2 linked regions of the Candidatus Minimicrobia sp. QA0096 genome follow. Each later gene encodes a partner of the first gene's protein in a complex. Links are inferred from orthologs where the notes say so. Each region holds a gene or a part of one and is shown on either strand. Other genes may lie near its edges. The genes, in order: nusB and rpsJ.

Region 1 (8,069 bases):
AACTTGAACTGCCGAGTGATGTAGATAGGCAGAGTGTTGAGGAAGCGGCTCTGGCTGATGAGAATGTCCAGAAATTCATAAACAATAAACCACCTAAAAAGATGGTTTATGTTTCAGGTAAGCTGGTGAATATTGTAGTCTAGGAAACAGTCTACTTCGCTTCTATTCCTGTTATGGCTATGCTTGGCTTTCCGTCACCGTTTATGTCACCTATGGCGATGTTGACGGTAGTTCCTGGTCGGATCTCTGTATTGCCCGTCTCATCTTTGTAGAGTTCTTTCATGCTAATGCCAGTTTCATATATGGAGCTTCTTGCCTCATTAGGGTCTATCTTATTTTCAGGATTTTCCTCGTTGTATTCTTCCATGGCTGTTTCAGCCACCGAAGTCGGATTTTCTCCCTCTTCAAGTGTGACGGTGTGAATTTCTGTATCTTCCGGTAGCTCCGTGATGATTCCATTGCTATAATCCTCTACAACTTGAGCTACTTGGTGGGCAGGGCTTGGTCCTTTTTCTGGTGATTTAGGGCTATGGAATAAGCCTAGGGCGTTTGCAACTCCAGCTACGCCTAGCGTGGCTAATGCTACTGCACCGATTTTAACTACAGATTTTGGTATTTCTATTACAGGTCTGTCGTCTTCATTGTTGTTTTGTGATGTAAATCGTTCCGTGTTCATGTTTGCTATATTACCATAAACGACATAAAAAGTCAATATTATTATCTAATTTGTAGACAAGCTCTTGAGATTGTCCAATAAAAAAGGTATAATGGTACGTAAGTTTTATGACAACCTAAAAGAGGAGAATAAATTATGGCACAACCTAAGAAACAGAGTAGCCCACGTAAAACTGGTCTTCGTCGCAGTCATTTGGTATTAAAATTGGCACGTCGCGTTAATGCAACTTCACCAGTTAAAGTGAAGACAACCAAGCGTGAAACTGGTAAAACAACAAAATAATAATTACGAACAGGACGCTTAATAATGGCATCAAACCGTCATTTGGGACGAATTGTCGCACTGCAAACACTTTATGAACATGAATTTCGCAAAGAGGTTGGCGATAGCGATGTTGACTATAAGACTATTTTAAAGCGTAATTTGGCTGAATATAAATCATCAGTTGACGATATTGAATTTATTGATAATTTGATCAGCGGCGTACTTTCGACGCAGAGTCAATTGGATGAGAAATTGCAGCCATTGGCGCCAGAATGGCCTATCAGTCAGTTGCCGCGAATTGATCGGGCAGTACTTAGAATTGGTTTATATGAATTGCTATATTGCGCAGATACCGTTCCGCCAAAAGTGGTGATTAACGAAGCTGTAGAATTAGCAAAAGCGTTCGGTTCGGATAACTCGGGTAAGTTTGTGAATGGCGTGCTTGGCACGGCACTCCGTACTCTCGTGGAGGAGTCCGACAGTGAGAACAAGCAACTTTGATAAGATAAAAAAATATTTTAGTGGCAGCAAGAAGCCATTGATTCAGGAAATTGTACGCGAGCCAACCGCTGGTGGCGTGATTTTTCGTCGTAATAAAAAGGGCGAGGCGGAATTTTTGCTATATCAAGACGCTCGCGACCGCTGGACAATTCCCAAAGGTCATATTGAGCCAGGTGAAACGGCTCAGGTGACGGCTCGTAGGGAAATCGGCGAGGAAACTGGATTGAAGAAAATTGAACTGCACGGCTGGCTGGGCAAGGTAAATTTTCGTTATCGTCGAATCGATAAATTGGTATTGATGACAACGCAAGTTTATCTAGTTAAGGCATTGGATCCTAATGAGAAACTCCAAAAGGAAGAGTGGATGAATGGTCTTAAATGGTTTAGTTTTCATGAGGCGCTGGATGAAGTTGAATATGAAGATATTGGCAAGCTGATTCTTTTGGCGATGAAACGAATTAGACAGGAGAATTTATAAATGAACGGAATGAACACTACGCCATATCAAGAATTTGCGCGCGAAAAATTAGGTTTTGAGTTTGAGAATTTGGATTTGCTAATCACGGCTTTGACTCACCGCAGTTATGTCAATGAGCATCGAAAATCCGTCCATCACCACAATGAGCGCTTGGAATTCTTAGGTGATGCGGTTTTGGAATTGGCAGTAACGGAATATTTGTTTACGCATTTTTCTGAGCCAGAGGGAATTTTGACTGCTTGGCGGGCAGCTTTGGTACGAACGGAAAGTATTGGTGACGCTGGCGATAAATTAGGTTATGGTCCGCTAATTCGTATGTCAAAGGGTGAGAAAAATGGCTCGGAACGAGCGCATTTACAGATTTTAGCTAATGCGTTTGAGGCAGTAATTGGCGCTATTTATTTGGAGCGTGGCTTTGACGATGCTCGCGATTTTATTCACAAGCATATCATAGTTAAATTAGATGGAATTTTGGAGTCGGGCAGTTGGCGTGATCCGAAGTCGTATTTGCAGGAGATTTCTCAGCGAGTTGACAATCAAACGCCGGTATATAAAGTCCTGAGCGAAGAAGGTCCAGATCACGATAAGGTCTTTACCCTTGGGGTTTTTGTTGGCGATAATATGATGGGGCGAGGTATTGGTCCGTCAAAGCAAGTCGCCCAACAGCAAGCTGCTCGTGCTGCAATTGCTAAATATAAAGAATCTGGCGAGAAATAATTAAAGTTTGCACGGCGTAAACTGCTCGTGTATAATGAAAATACAGTTTAATTCCAGGAGGAGGGGCAGAATGTCAACAATAGATCAGCAGTTTGTAGAATATACTGTAAAGGCGTTGGTTGGACATCCAGAAGACGTCGTAGTAGACCGAACAATTGATGAAAAGGGCGTTTTACTAACATTGACAGTTAATCCGGCGGATTTGGGTCGAGTTATTGGTAAGCGTGGTAGTACGGCACAGAGTTTGCGTACACTTCTGCGAGCCTTGGGTGCAAAGAATGACGCTCGATATAACTTGAAGATCGTTAACAATGATGGTTTTTCTGGTGAGCGTGAAGAAAATGATTATAATGGTAATGCTTCTGTGGATAACTCAACAGATGAAACTGTGGAAAATGAATCATCTTACGCAGAAAGCACCAGAAAAGAGCTTGCAGAACTCGACGATCTTGATATATAATTAAAACCAGTTCAAGCACAGACATTATGCGAGAACAGCTCTATGCGAGACAATGGGTAACCATTGAGAGCCTTATTTGTGCTAAAAAACCGTCCTTACTGGGGCGGTTTTTTGGTGGGGAATAATTTCTGTAAAAAGACATGAAAATAGCCCGCCGAGAGGCTCAAGCTGAGACTTAATGTCTCAACGAGCTATTCTCAGCGGGCTTTAGGCCCTAGTTGCGGGAACGAATACTCCACGCTGGGGTCGCATTGTTCCACAGCTCGTGGAAGCTATTTTCGACCCTCTGAGGGAGGTGCATTTTGCACTTCTCAGTATCGTAGACACGGCGTAGACAGACTCCAGGGGAGGCGTGCTTAAGAAAGACGTTCGCAAGCTCGCCTCCAACAGCTTCATCGAGGAAGTTGTACAGATAAATTTCGGGATAACCTTCCCAGAAGATCTCCCCGAACTCCTGGTCGAGCTGGACAGACTCCGCGTCCCTCTCTTCGTCGAGATCATACCATTCGGTGCCGTCATAGACGGTGATGGTACAGTCATCGTACAGAGAGTTTAGTGCTAGACCATAGCCATCGTCCGCCCACCAAACGGAGCTAATCTCGCATCCGGACAAAATCTCCAGTGCCGCTTCCTCCGACTGCTCGTTGGAGGCGTTTGGCTCCATAGAGACCGAGGCAGTGATAGTGACAGAGACATGCCCGTCGGGTGCTTCCTCCACGATAGAGTAAGCTAGCAGACCGCATTCCGCGAGAGTCATTTCCCATGATTCAGCGTCCTTGTGCATGATGCATCCTTCTTGTCTAGGATCTACTTCTGTTCGGTTGAACAAAAGCTGATATATATCATACCTGGACAAAAAAGTCAATACTTGCTACACTGTAACAGATGAGAAAATTTCAAGTAATTACGCTTTTTCCGGAAATGATGACGGGAGTTTTTAACAACTCCATGATGTGGAAGGCACAAAAAGACGGTATTGTGGAGCTTGCGACGGTGAATCTGCGGGAGTTTGGTTTGGCCCCGCGGCGTCAGGTAGATGACACGCCGTATGGCGGCGGCGACGGGATGCTTCTTATGATTGAGCCGTTATGGAAAGCGGTAGAATTTGCTAAATCTCAAGATGAAACAGCGAAGGTGGTATTAATGAGTCCGCGCGGGCAGCGCTGGAAGCAGGCCAAGGCTCAGCAGGAAGCAGATGATGACAGGGGTGTGATATTCATTTGCGGGCGATACGAGGGTGTCGATGAGCGAATTTTGGAGTTGGTCGACGAGCAATGGAGTATTGGCGATTTTGTGCTGACGGGCGGAGAGCTGGCGGCAATGATGATGATTGATTCTATTGTTAGGTTGATTCCTGGAGTTTTGGGCGGTGAAAAATCTGCGGAAATTGAGAGTTTTTCAGATGGAGAAACGTTGGAATTTCCACAATATACACGACCTGAGGAGTTTAAAGGTTTACGTGTGCCGGACGTATTGTTAAGTGGTCATCACGGAAAAATAGCAGAGTGGCGTGCCGAGCAGTCTCGAATATTAACAAAGAAAAATACCCCATAGAGACGGGGTATTTTAAGTTGTGGTGGATTTGTCGTAGAGCGAAAGATACTGTTTTATGGTGTTTATTTTTGTAACGTTCGCTGATTTAACTTTATGACGTTTTTATAAAAAGTGCAAGTGCTTTCGTAAAAAATACAACAAGCTTGAGCTTTTTTGACGCGCAAGCTATACTGAAATTATGTCTAGAAAAGTGAATAAAATTGTTAAATTGATTGCAGGACTATTAATAATGGTGCCATTATTATGTCAATTATTTACGTTTGAGAAGTTTTCTGCGGTCCTTACTTCTGTAGGGATTATGCCATATTTAAGCCTTCCGATTGTGATAATATTGGTAGTTGTTGAGCTAATATCGTTGCCGTTTTTGATTGATATGAATATATCAAAAAGAATTACTCTGACGAGCAGAGTGGCTGGTTTTTTGAGTTTGGGGATTATGACGGTAATTAGTTTTTTGGCGTTTGCGAATGGGCACGCGGCAGTGATATTTGGTGCAACGATAAAGAATGTGAATAATGTGGCTGCGATTTTTCTGGTATTCGTGATGTGGTCTTTGTTGATCTGTGCAAATTTATCGACGAAAAAAACAGCCAAATAATTGGCTGCTAAATTTCAAACTTGGCTGGGATGGAGGGATTCGAACCCCCGAATGGCGGGACCAGAACCCGCTGCCTTACCGCTTGGCGACATCCCAACGGCAAACACAATTGTACTATAGAAAAATGATTTCCGCAAGCGTTTACTGACTAGCATTGACGCGATATACTGGTAGTATGGATTTGCAATGGATCGTGAAGCTAATTGCTGACGGACTAGTGGTGCCGGTCGTGCTAATTGGTGTGTACGCGCTGATAAAATTGGTGCCAAATAAAGAGAAATATCAAGTTTATAGTCAGGTGTTGATGGCTGGTTTGACTGCTTACGTGGCGGCAAAAATTATCGGGTCAATTTATCAACCAGATCAGATGCGCCCGTTCGAGATTCTGGGAGTGTCTGCTGGTGCGTCATTCCTTAATAATCCGGGTTTTCCGTCCGATCACGCGCTATTTACAATGGCAATTACTTTGGCGGTATTTTTCGGAGCAAAGAGTTGGCGGTTGGCTGTTGTTTGTTTGGTTATGACAATCTTAATATGTGTTGGTCGGGTTATCGCTCTGGTGCATACGCCACTTGACGTTATTGGCGGATTATTGATTGCCTGCGTAGGGATTATTTGGTATAAACCGATGAATCTCCTGAAAAAACATAATATTTAAGTATATACATTTGCAATATTGACAAGTTTACGTTACAATTTACGTATGAAATTATTGTCGGCTATTTTCCGTGAAGAAATATCAGATTACACATATCCATTTTCAAGGCGAGTTTTCTTGAGGATTTTGGCGATTTTAGTTGCTAGCGGCGTGGCTATTTGGTTGCTGGCACTTGCGTTTGATAAATTTATGATTACACCCGTATTTTGCGCGAACGCTGAGCATATTTCTATTTGCGCAAACAGCACAAGCATCGCATCTTACGTCGCGTTGGTTTTGGCGGGAATTATGCTAGTTCCAGTGTTGGCGGTATTTGACATCAAGCGACCTCTGCTAGTAGTGATCGCGGCAACTGTGTCATTGTGGGGTGCTACATTATGGGCTGGCGGATCTTGGATTTTGTCATTGCTATGGGTAGTTTTGGCGACAGTTTTGGTATATTTGTCGTTAATCTGGTTAAATAGAATTCGTGGCAACGGCGCAGTAATTTTATTTATGACTTTATTCGCAATCTTAGCACGAGTTGTCTTGGCGCTATAATCACTGTACACTAAGTGTATGGAAATCATTATCATTATTCTCTTAATTGTTATTACTATTGGTTTGGGTGCGACTTTATTTGTCCTGCAATCAAAAATCAGTGAGCTAAAAAATCAATCATCCGTCGAGCTAATTAAAACCGATGTCGTGGAATTGGGGCGGACTATTGCAAAACTGAACGAATCCGTTAGCGATAAGTTGGAGCGAAGCAATGCGCAAGTCCAGACTTCCGTACAGAAACAATTGTCAGAAAGCGCGAAGTTGGTGGCTGACGTGACGCAGCGATTGGCGAAATTGGATGAGACTAATAAGCGTGTGGTTGATGTGGCAACTGATCTGAAAACCTTGCAAAACGTGCTGCAAAACCCAAAGCAACGCGGGGTTTTTGGGGAGTTTTATCTGGAAAGTGTGTTGGATAATGCTTTGCCAGCCAAGCAATATCAAATGCAATATCGTTTCAAGGATGGGGAAGTTGTCGATGCGGTTATTTTTCTGGACAAGGGTCAAATATTGCCGGTGGACAGTAAGTTTTCTTTGGAGAATTACAATCGCATGATTAACGCCGAGACAAAATCTGAGCGTGAAATGTGGCTAAATAAGGTGAAGGCTGACCTTAAGGGGCGAATCGACGAAACTAGTAAATATATTCGTCCGCGCGAAAACACCATGGACTTTGCTTTTATGTTTATTCCTAGCGAATCTTTGTATTACGATCTTCTGATTAATAATGTCGGTCAGGGCGGTTCGAGTCGCGATCTGATTGAATATGCGTTCCGAGATAAGCGAGTGATTATTGTTAGTCCGACTAGTTTTTTGGCGTATCTACAGACTGTTCTTCAGGGGCTTCGTAGTTTGCAGATTGAAGAGCAAGCTAAGGATATTCAAGTTCGAGTTGGTCAATTGGGCGTTCATATTAAAAAGTTTGACGAGTTGATGACGAAAATGGGTAAGAGTCTTAGTACGACCGTTGGTCATTATAACAATACGTACAAGGAATTGGGGAAGATCGATAAGGATGTTGTGCGAATTTCTGGTGGCGATAACCAGGCGCAGCCGGAGCTGATTGATCGGCCGACTCAAGAAGATTGACATAAAAAATACCCCGCCGATTAAGCGGGATATTTTATTGTGAAGTTATAATCTATTCTTCGTCTTTGTTTCGGTAATTGACGAGTAGAAATAGGTTGCCACCTAATGCTGCGCCGATTAGGGTAGCGGCAATTACTTCCAGGCTAAAGCGTGAATAGCTTTTTTCGCCTTCAGCTGGCAATACTCCGTTGCTACGTAGTTGAGAGTCGGTTTTCTCTGTAATAGCCAAAGAAACTGCCGGGTTCAAAGTTGCGCCTGAGATGTAGATTTCGCGTGGGTAAGTGCGGCCGTTTTTCTCAGTTTGAGCAGTACTTTGCTCTTTTTGGATTTTTGCAATAGCAGTACTTTTAATGTACGAAGAGATTGAGCCAGATACGACAAGACCAATCATCAATGCTAAGCCAATTCCAAAAGCTTGACCAGCTGCTTTGATTTCTTTGCGCTGCAATACTGCGGCGATGCCAAATACAAATACAGCGGTACCGACTAATTCCATCGCGAAGATATTCCAAGAGAATGCAGTAAATTGGTCGA
Region 2 (8,279 bases), 120 kb from region 1 along the record:
CCGGTGCTGCTCAGGTTGACGGTGCGGTATTGGTTATCGCTGCAACTGACGGCCCAATGCCTCAGACTCGTGAGCACGTTTTGCTTGCAAAGCAGGTTGGTGTGCCAAAGATCGTTGTCTTCTTGAACAAGATGGACATGGCTGACGAAGAAATGGTTGAGCTGATCGAAGAAGAAGTCCGCGAACTTCTTGAAAAGAACGGCTTCGACAAAGACGCTCCAATCATCAAGGGTTCTGCTCTTAAGGCTCTTGAAGGTGAAGAGAAATACGAAGACGCTATTATGGAATTGGTTGACGCAATGGACAGCTACATTCCAGAGCCAGCACGTGACATGGACAAACCATTCATTATGCCAATTGAGGACGTCTTCTCAATTAAGGGTCGTGGTACAGTAGCAACTGGTCGTATCGAGCAGGGTGTTGTTAAATTGAACGACGAAGTTGAAATCGTTGGTTTGAAGCCAACTCAGAAGTCAGTTGTAACTGGTATTGAGGCCTTCAAGAAATCTCTTGACCAAGGTCAAGCAGGTGACAACGCAGGTGTCTTGCTACGCGGTATTGAGCGCAGCGACATTGAGCGTGGTCAAGTTTTGGCAAAGCCAGGCACAATTACTCCACATACTGAGTTTGAAGCTGAAGTTTACATCTTGAAGAAGGAAGAGGGCGGTCGCCACACTCCATTCTCAAAGGGCTACAAGCCACAGTTCTACTTCCGCACAACTGACGTTACTGGTGAAGTTGAATTGCCAGCTGACAAAGAAATGGTTATGCCAGGCGACACTGTAACCTTCAAGGTTAAGTTGCTTGCACCAATCGCTATGGAGCAAGGTTTGAACTTTGCTATCCGCGAAGGTGGCCGTACAGTTGGTGCTGGTGTTGTTACAAAGATTAACAAATAATCTTGATAACACAAGCCTAATTAAATCCCCCGAACTTTCGGGGGATTTTTTGATACCACTGCGATAATGTATGTCTAATGAGTGAACCTTGTGTCAAAACATTCTTTAGAAGTACCAAGCGTATAGTGAGGATAATATGGGCTATTGTTATTGTCTTCCTCGTTGACAGATGTAGTCTTTGTGATTTCCAAAGCAACCTTCTCTCCGTCTATTGTTGTCATAAATTGAGGAAGGCAGAGGTATTGCTCATTTTCGCTGCGTGAAGAAGATACAGGCTTAGTGAATTGCCCTACGCTGCTTTTCTTCTCTCGGCATTCAGTCATATTCTTTCCGATTTCGGTTGGAATATAATACTCATACTCCATTGCTAATGTTCTTGTCTTGTTCATTAGGTCTGAGATCTCAGGTTTTCTTCGTCCATGAGTTTGTTCGGTGAAGTCGATATCTTCGAATGTGAAGAAAACCACATCGTTTCCATCGCAAATATACATTGAACAGTTTGCCTTTTCAGGGAATCCGTCGTAGGTTCTTGCTGTACAGTTAGCTATAAATCCTTCGCGGGTTCCGTTCTCCGAATAGTACATTGAGTTCTTTTCTATATCTATTTTTCCCGCAGAATCGTCTTTTTTATTTTGTGACGGATTCCCGGTATTGCTATTTTCTGGCTGAGATGTAGTAGTTTCAGAGTCGCCATATGGGGCTGAACTTGAGCTTCCAGCATCAACTCCTTTTTCGCCTGCGCATCCAGCCAATACACACGATGGTAATAAAGCTAGCATTGCAAGTGCTCGATATACTTTTGCAGTATCGACGCGTGGCGCTTTTTCTGCAAACATTCTTTTTTCCATATATCCTCCCGTTGATAATATGTAAAAGTTAATAAATTGCCAATATTATACATATTTTTTGCTGTAAAGTAAAGTTAATTGACAAAGCGGTAATGTTTATGGCAGAATAAAAACATCTAATATAAAACAGAAAAAGGAGATTTTGGTGAATAAACAGAAATTGCTAATTGTTGGCGGCGGTGGAATGGTCGGTGCGACGGCGGCTTATGCGTGTGCATTGCGTAGTGTCATCGAAGAGATTGTGTTGATTGACCGCAGTGAGGATTTGGCTTGGGGTCAAGCAGCCGACATTAATGACGCGATGGGAATTGACAGGAATGTCGTGGTTCATACGGGAAATTATTCTGATATCAATGACGATGATATCGTTGTGATTACTGCAGGTGCGCCGCAACTTCCTGGTCAGACTCGGTTGGAGTTGATTGACGTTAATGCGAAAATTATGCGTGATATTGTGAAAAACATTATGGCGAATGGCGCGAAGCCGTATTTGGTGATTGTCAGTAATCCGGTTGATGTTCTGACTTACGTGGCGCTTAAGGAATCTGGTTTGCCGAAAAATCGCGTGTTTGGGACGGGCACGACGCTTGATACTTCGCGTTTGAAGTCGTATTTGGCGGACGCATTCAATGTCGACAGTAAAGCGGTTGATGCTTATATTCTGGGCGAGCATGGCGATTCATCATTTTCGACAATTGAAACGGCGCAAATTGGTGAAGTGCCGATTAAGGAATATCCTGGCTTTACAGAGGAAATGATTGACGGAATTGAGCAGAGGGTTCGCGACCGAGCGTATCGGGTGATTGAAACAAAGAAATCAACGTATTTTGCAATTGGGTTTGTTGTGTCTAAGATTGTTTCGGCGCTCCGAAAATCGACGCACACTGTTTATCCTGTTTGCTCTTTGGCTGAAGGTGAATATGGCTTGAATAATGTTGTACTTGGATTGCCATCGACAATCAGTAGCGACGGCGTGAAGATTTTAGCAGGCTATCCACTTACCGAGCGAGAAAAAGAATCGTTGAATAAATCCGCTGGAATTATTGCGGAAATGATTTCTCATCTTGATAAAGCGGAAAATTGCTGATATAATCGCATAGTTAATAATAATTTATCTCGAGAACTCGATTGACTATAAATAGGACAATTAGAGGTTACGAGATCGCACACAAGGAGGAGCTATGGCTCAAGATACAGGAATTAAAATCCGTATTCGTCTGAAGGCTTATGACCACAAAGTCATCGACCAATCAGCAAAACAAATTATCGACACCGCAATTCGCACGGGTGCTAACGTGGCTGGTCCAGTACCTTTGCCAACTCGCCGCAGCACTTACACCGTCGTAAAGAGTCCGCACGTTTACAAAACTGGTGGTGAATCTTACGAGCGCCGCGTCCACAAGCGTCTGATTGACATTACAAACGCTACACCAAAGACGATTGATAGCTTGCAGAACTTGAATTTGCCAGCTGGCGTTGACGCTGAAATTCGTATGTAATTTAACGATATATAAAATTTCCGCCTCTTGAATGGGGCGGATTTTTTGTGCTATAATTCCATTCAGCTTATGACAAAACAAAAAACTCGTACTTATGCTCGCAATCGCTCGAAGTCTAGCGAGCTGTTTAGTCGCAAAGGTCGCGAACGTATTTATGATAATGACGGCTCATTTTTCTTGAAATTGGTGGTTTTTGTGATATTAAGTGCACTGTGGCTTCGTCTAAAAAATCCAGTTGAGATGGGCGGCTTGGTCGTTCAGGCTATTCCCGTCGGTCTATTTATTGCGTTGCTGCTGGTATTAAAGATTGAGAAATACCAATTCAACCGGAAAATTTGGTATGTCACGATAATTTTCATGGCAATTTTGACTTCGTTTACGCCGGTTGGCGTGATGATTTAGAGCCTGTCTTTTATTGACAATAATATACATAACGTGCTATAGTGAGGAAGTAATTTCTATTACGCGTAATATCAACTGTTCTCCTTGATGAATGAGCAGGTCTGGTTATGAGCGAATGTTTACATTTAACGTTCTCCCAGAATCCAGAAACCGCACGTCATCAGGAGTATTTAAGTGGGAGTGAGGAAAAGTGAAAACACTTCTCGGTACCAAACTTGGTATGACCCAGCTCTTGGCTGAAGACGGCAAAGCCATTCCGGTAACGCTGATCCAAGCCGGCCCTGTCACCGTGACTCAGGTGAAGACTGTCGAAACCGACGGTTACAATGCGGTGCAGGTAGCTTTTGGAGAGGGTAAGAACCTGAGCAAGGCCGTGGCTGGACACGTTAAGCCAGCCCAAGTGACCCCGAAACATATTCGGGAATTCCGTGTCGACCAGATTCCAGAGGATCTGAAAGTTGGCAGTGAAATTAATGTTTCCGCGTTTGAAGTCGGCGATTTTGTCGATGCAACCGGAACCAGCAAAGGTAAAGGTTTCGCTGGAACCATTAAACGCCACAACTTTAAGCGTCATCGTAAGACGCACGGTGGTAAGGGTAATACTCGTAAGCCAGGTTCAATTGGCTCGATGTATCCACAAAAAGTCTTCAAGGGTAAGACGATGGCTGGCCATATGGGTCACGAACGTGTTACTGTCAAGAACTTGGAAGTGGCATATGTTGATCCAGAGACCAATCTAATCGGGGTTAAGGGCGCTGTTCCTGGACCACGAAAGGGGCTGATTATTTTAGGAGGTAACAAGTAATGGCAGATTCAACCAAACTTCCTAAAGACATTTTTGCTGTGGAAGTGCCAAATCACGAATTGTTGAAATTGGCATATGACAGCTACTTGGCAAACGCACGCCTAGCTAGCGCTACAACCAAGCAGCGCGGCGAAGTTTCTGGTGGTGGTAAAAAACCATGGAAGCAAAAGGGAACTGGTCGAGCACGTTTCGGCTCAAGCCGTAACCCAATCTGGCGCGGCGGTGGTGTAGTATTTGGCCCACGCGGCAACGAAAACTACACTAAAAAATTGTCAAAGACTGCTAAGAAAGTGGCAGTTCGCCAAGCTTTGACCGTAGCTAACGAAGCTAAGAAAATTGTCGTTAAAGATGTTAAGACTACTGGCAAAACCAAGGAAGTCGCAACATTCCTAGCAGACAACAAGTTCGAGCGCCGTGTTCTGATCGTTGTAGATGAGAAGACGCCAGAACTTATGCGTGCTACAAACAATATTCAGAACGTTTTGGTGGTTCGCGCTAATTATCTAAGCGTTTATCACATTCTGAATGCGGATACAATCGTTATAACACCGAAAGCTCTACCTGTAATTACTGCATGGTTGGGTAAGGAGGAAGCGTAATATGAAACAGACGATTATTATCCCACGCGTTAGTGAAAAGGCTTACGCACAGAGCGCCAACGGTGTATACGTGCTACGCGTTCCACTTAACTTGAATAAGAACGAAATCAAATCAGCTGTAGAAGCGCAATTTGGCGTTACTGTAGTTAAGGTTAAAACCTTAGTACAAGACGGCAAGGCTGTACGCTTCTCACGAGGCAAGAATCGTTATCCTGGCACAACAACGCGCAAGGATTGGAAGAAGGCTTACGTGACGCTGAAAGAAGGCGATAAGCTCGATGTGTTTGACGCAGTAGAGCAGCAGATGGAGGAGACCAAGTAATGCCAGTGAAAGCTTACAATCCAACCACTCCTGCTCGTCGCGGCATGACGAGTCAGGATTTGTCAGACATTACAACAAGAAAACCTCTTAAAAGTCTGATTAAAGCTAAGAAGCAAAATGCCGGTCGCAACAACCAAGGTCGAATTACTGTTCGTCATCGCGGAGGCGGCGTTCGTCGTCACTACCGCTTGGTGAACCACAATTTGCCAGCAGGCTTGACCTTGACGATTGAAGAAATCGAATACGATCCAAACCGCTCAGCTCGTATTGCTCGAGTTAAGGATCAGTACAATTTGTACCACTATATCCTAGCTGACACCTCAATGGTTAAGGGTAAAACTATCCGAACTGGCGAAGAAGCTCCAATTGAGGCTTCAAACCGCTTGCCATTGTCAGTTATTCCTGTTGGTACGATGATTTACGCTATTGAGTTGACTGCTGGTAAGGGCGCACAAATGGTACGCGCTGCTGGTGCTAAAGCTCAGTTGATGGCGAAAGAAGGCAACTACGCAACTATCAAATTGCCATCTGGCGAAGTTCGCAAAGTTCGTTTGGAAGCTACCGCTGCTATCGGTGTAGTCGGTAACGTCCAGCACCAAAATGTTAAGATCGGTTCAGCTGGTCGTAAACGTCGCAAGGGTATTCGCCCAACCGTTCGTGGTGTTGTTATGAACGCCGCAGACCACCCACATGGTGGTGGTGACGGTGGTCGCCACGGTACTGGTAAAGCACCACGTACTCCTTGGGGTCAATTGACATTAGGTTATCGAACTCGTCGCCGTAAAGGCTCGAATAAATTAATCGTACGCACGCGTCACGACGCGAAGAGGAAGAGGTAAATCACGATGAGTCGTTCATTAAAGAAAGGTCCATTCGTCGATGTAAAGCTAGCAAAGAAAATTGCTGCTCTTAGCCTTGACGATCGAACCGTTATCAAAACGTGGGCGCGCGCTTCGACTATTACACCAGAGATGGTTGGTCGAACGATTGCTGTTCACAACGGTAGAGTGCACGTACCCGTGCTGATTACCGAAAACATGGTTGGTCATAAGCTCGGTGAGTTTAGTCCAACTCGTAAATTCCGTAAACACGGTGGAAAGGATAAGAAGTAATCATGGCTGATACAACTTATACTGTCCGTGCTTACGCTAAAGGTGTTGATCAGGCACCACGTAAGGTAAGTCTAGTCGCAGCCTTGGTGCGAGGTCGTACTGTAGCTGATGCTCTAGTTATCTTAGAGCACGTTCCAAAGCGCGCTGCTAGCCCAGTTAAAAAGGCTATCGAAAGCGCTAAGGCAAACGCCATTAACAACCACGGCTTGGACGCTAAAAGCTTGGTAATTACTACTTTGAGCGTTACTACTGGTACACGTTTGCGTCGCTTTAAGCCTGCATCACGTGGCCGCGCTTTGCCATTCCAGAAAAAGACTTCAAATATTTTGGTTGAAGTAACTGGCACGGAAAAGCCAAAGAAAGCGCCTGCAAAAAAGGCCGAAGCTAAGGCAGAAGCAAAAACCGCTAAGCCTGCAGCTAAAAAAGCCGCTAAACCGGCAGCAAAAAAGGAGGAGAAGTAAATGGGTCAAAAAGTGAATCCAATCAATTTCCGCCTACAGGTCAATAAGAACTGGAGCTCTCGTTGGTTTACGGCCAATAAAAAAGAGTTTGCAGAGGCGATTCGTCAGGACCACGAAATCCGCGAGTTGATTGAAAAGAAATTTGCCTCACGCCCAACTATCAATCGCATTGAGATTGAGCGTAGCGCTAACTTGATCACGATTACAATTCACACGGCAAAAGCTGGTGTTGTTATCGGTCGCGGTGGTGCTGGCGTGAACGAATTGAAGAAGCAAGTTGAGAAGATTGCTGGTCAGCCAGTTCGTATCAATATTGAAGAAGTTCGTCGTCCAGAATTGGCAGCCAAATTGGTAGCTGAGAATATCGCTCGCCAATTGGAGCGCCGAATCAACTTCCGCCGTGCAACTAAAATGACCGCACAAAACACCATGAATGCTGGCGCTAAAGGTATTCGTATTGAGGTGGCTGGTCGTTTGAACGGTGCTGAAATGGCACGTCGCGAAAAGGTAATTGAAGGCTCAGTGCCTCTACATACCTTGCGCGCTGATATTGACTTCCACTGTGCTCGCGCTCAGACACCAGCTGGTATCATTGGCGTGAAAGTGTGGATTTATAAGGGAGAAAGGAGTCGCTAAATGCTGTTACCAAAGAAAACTAAGCACCGCAAAGTGCGTATTGGAAAAAACCGCGGTCAAGCAACTCGTGGCAATTACATCGCGTTCGGCGACTTTGCATTGCAATCACAATCAAATGAGCGCATCAACTCCCGCCAAATCGAGTCTGCTCGTCAGGCGATGACTCGTTACATCAAGCGTGGCGGTAAGATTTGGATTCGAATCTTCCCTCACACTCCAGTTACCCGAAAGCCACTTGGCTTGAAAATGGGTCAGGGTAAGGGTAATCCAGAGTTCTTCGTTGCTAAGGTAAAGGCTGGTACTGTTCTATTTGAGATGCAGGGCGTTTCAGAGGAAGTTGCTCGCGAAGCAATGCGTCTGGCTAGCCACAAATTGCCAGTCAAATGTAAGTTCATCAAGCGGGAGGACGCATAATGGCTGAAACGAAGAAATCTGTTAAAGCAGCAGTTGTTAAGACGATTGACGATTTGAAGAAGGAATTGGCTGAAAAGCGAAACGACCTACTTCAGGCAAAACGTTCTCACGCTGCTGGCGAATTAGTTAATCCAAAAGCGTTGCGTTCACTCCGAAAGGAAATTGCACGCCTGCTGACACAAATTAATAATACAAAGGAGAGCAAGTAATGGCCCGACGAACATTGATTGGCGTCGTAACGAGTGCCAAGCGCGACAAGACCATCACCGTGACGGTCACTAG

The links.
Region 2: the proteins of nusB (region 1) and rpsJ are in contact, whole or in part, in a solved structure (PDB 3D3B), measured with the Escherichia coli proteins. The link is inferred for Candidatus Minimicrobia sp. QA0096 from one-to-one orthologs.

What each region holds. Positions count from the first base shown.
Region 1 is NZ_OZ017288.1:296,275-304,343, reverse strand. What follows is about bases 1-2,711. They hold nusB (transcription antitermination factor NusB), read left to right. Parts: upstream 1-982; coding sequence 983-1,441; downstream 1,442-2,711. Other genes in these bases: AACH20_RS01625 (KH domain-containing protein), read left to right, coding at 2,707-2,711; rnc (ribonuclease III), read left to right, coding at 1,920-2,636; AACH20_RS01635 (NUDIX hydrolase), read left to right, coding at 1,422-1,919; AACH20_RS01645 (hypothetical protein), read left to right, coding at 812-958; AACH20_RS01650 (hypothetical protein), read right to left, coding at 152-676. Outside these bases: more of AACH20_RS01625, read left to right, coding at 2,712-3,096; AACH20_RS01620 (hypothetical protein), read right to left, coding at 3,311-3,880; tRNA (guanosine(37)-N1)-methyltransferase TrmD, read left to right, coding at 3,982-4,650; AACH20_RS01610 (hypothetical protein), read left to right, coding at 4,829-5,248; AACH20_RS01600 (phosphatase PAP2 family protein), read left to right, coding at 5,424-5,906; AACH20_RS01595 (hypothetical protein), read left to right, coding at 5,952-6,446; AACH20_RS01590 (DNA recombination protein RmuC), read left to right, coding at 6,465-7,535; AACH20_RS01585 (MIP/aquaporin family protein), read right to left, coding at 7,588-8,069. UniProt on the Escherichia coli protein: Part of the processive rRNA transcription and antitermination complex (rrnTAC). The complex forms an RNA-chaperone ring around the RNA exit tunnel of RNA polymerase (RNAP).
Region 2 is NZ_OZ017288.1:174,272-182,550, reverse strand. The notes cover bases 1,667-4,587. They hold rpsJ (30S ribosomal protein S10), read left to right. Parts: upstream 1,667-2,928; coding sequence 2,929-3,246; downstream 3,247-4,587. Other genes in these bases: rplD (50S ribosomal protein L4), read left to right, coding at 4,453-4,587; rplC (50S ribosomal protein L3), read left to right, coding at 3,839-4,453; AACH20_RS00995 (hypothetical protein), read left to right, coding at 3,316-3,648; AACH20_RS01005 (L-lactate dehydrogenase), read left to right, coding at 1,893-2,834; AACH20_RS01010 (hypothetical protein), read right to left, coding at 1,667-1,747. Also shown: tuf (elongation factor Tu), read left to right, coding at 1-899; more of AACH20_RS01010, read right to left, coding at 974-1,666; more of rplD, read left to right, coding at 4,588-5,052; AACH20_RS00980 (50S ribosomal protein L23), read left to right, coding at 5,054-5,374; rplB (50S ribosomal protein L2), read left to right, coding at 5,374-6,213; rpsS (30S ribosomal protein S19), read left to right, coding at 6,220-6,486; rplV (50S ribosomal protein L22), read left to right, coding at 6,489-6,947; rpsC (30S ribosomal protein S3), read left to right, coding at 6,948-7,583; rplP (50S ribosomal protein L16), read left to right, coding at 7,584-7,997; rpmC (50S ribosomal protein L29), read left to right, coding at 7,997-8,206; rpsQ (30S ribosomal protein S17), read left to right, coding at 8,206-8,279. UniProt on the Escherichia coli protein: Involved in the binding of tRNA to the ribosomes. Part of the processive rRNA transcription and antitermination complex (rrnTAC). The complex forms an RNA-chaperone ring around the RNA exit tunnel of RNA polymerase (RNAP).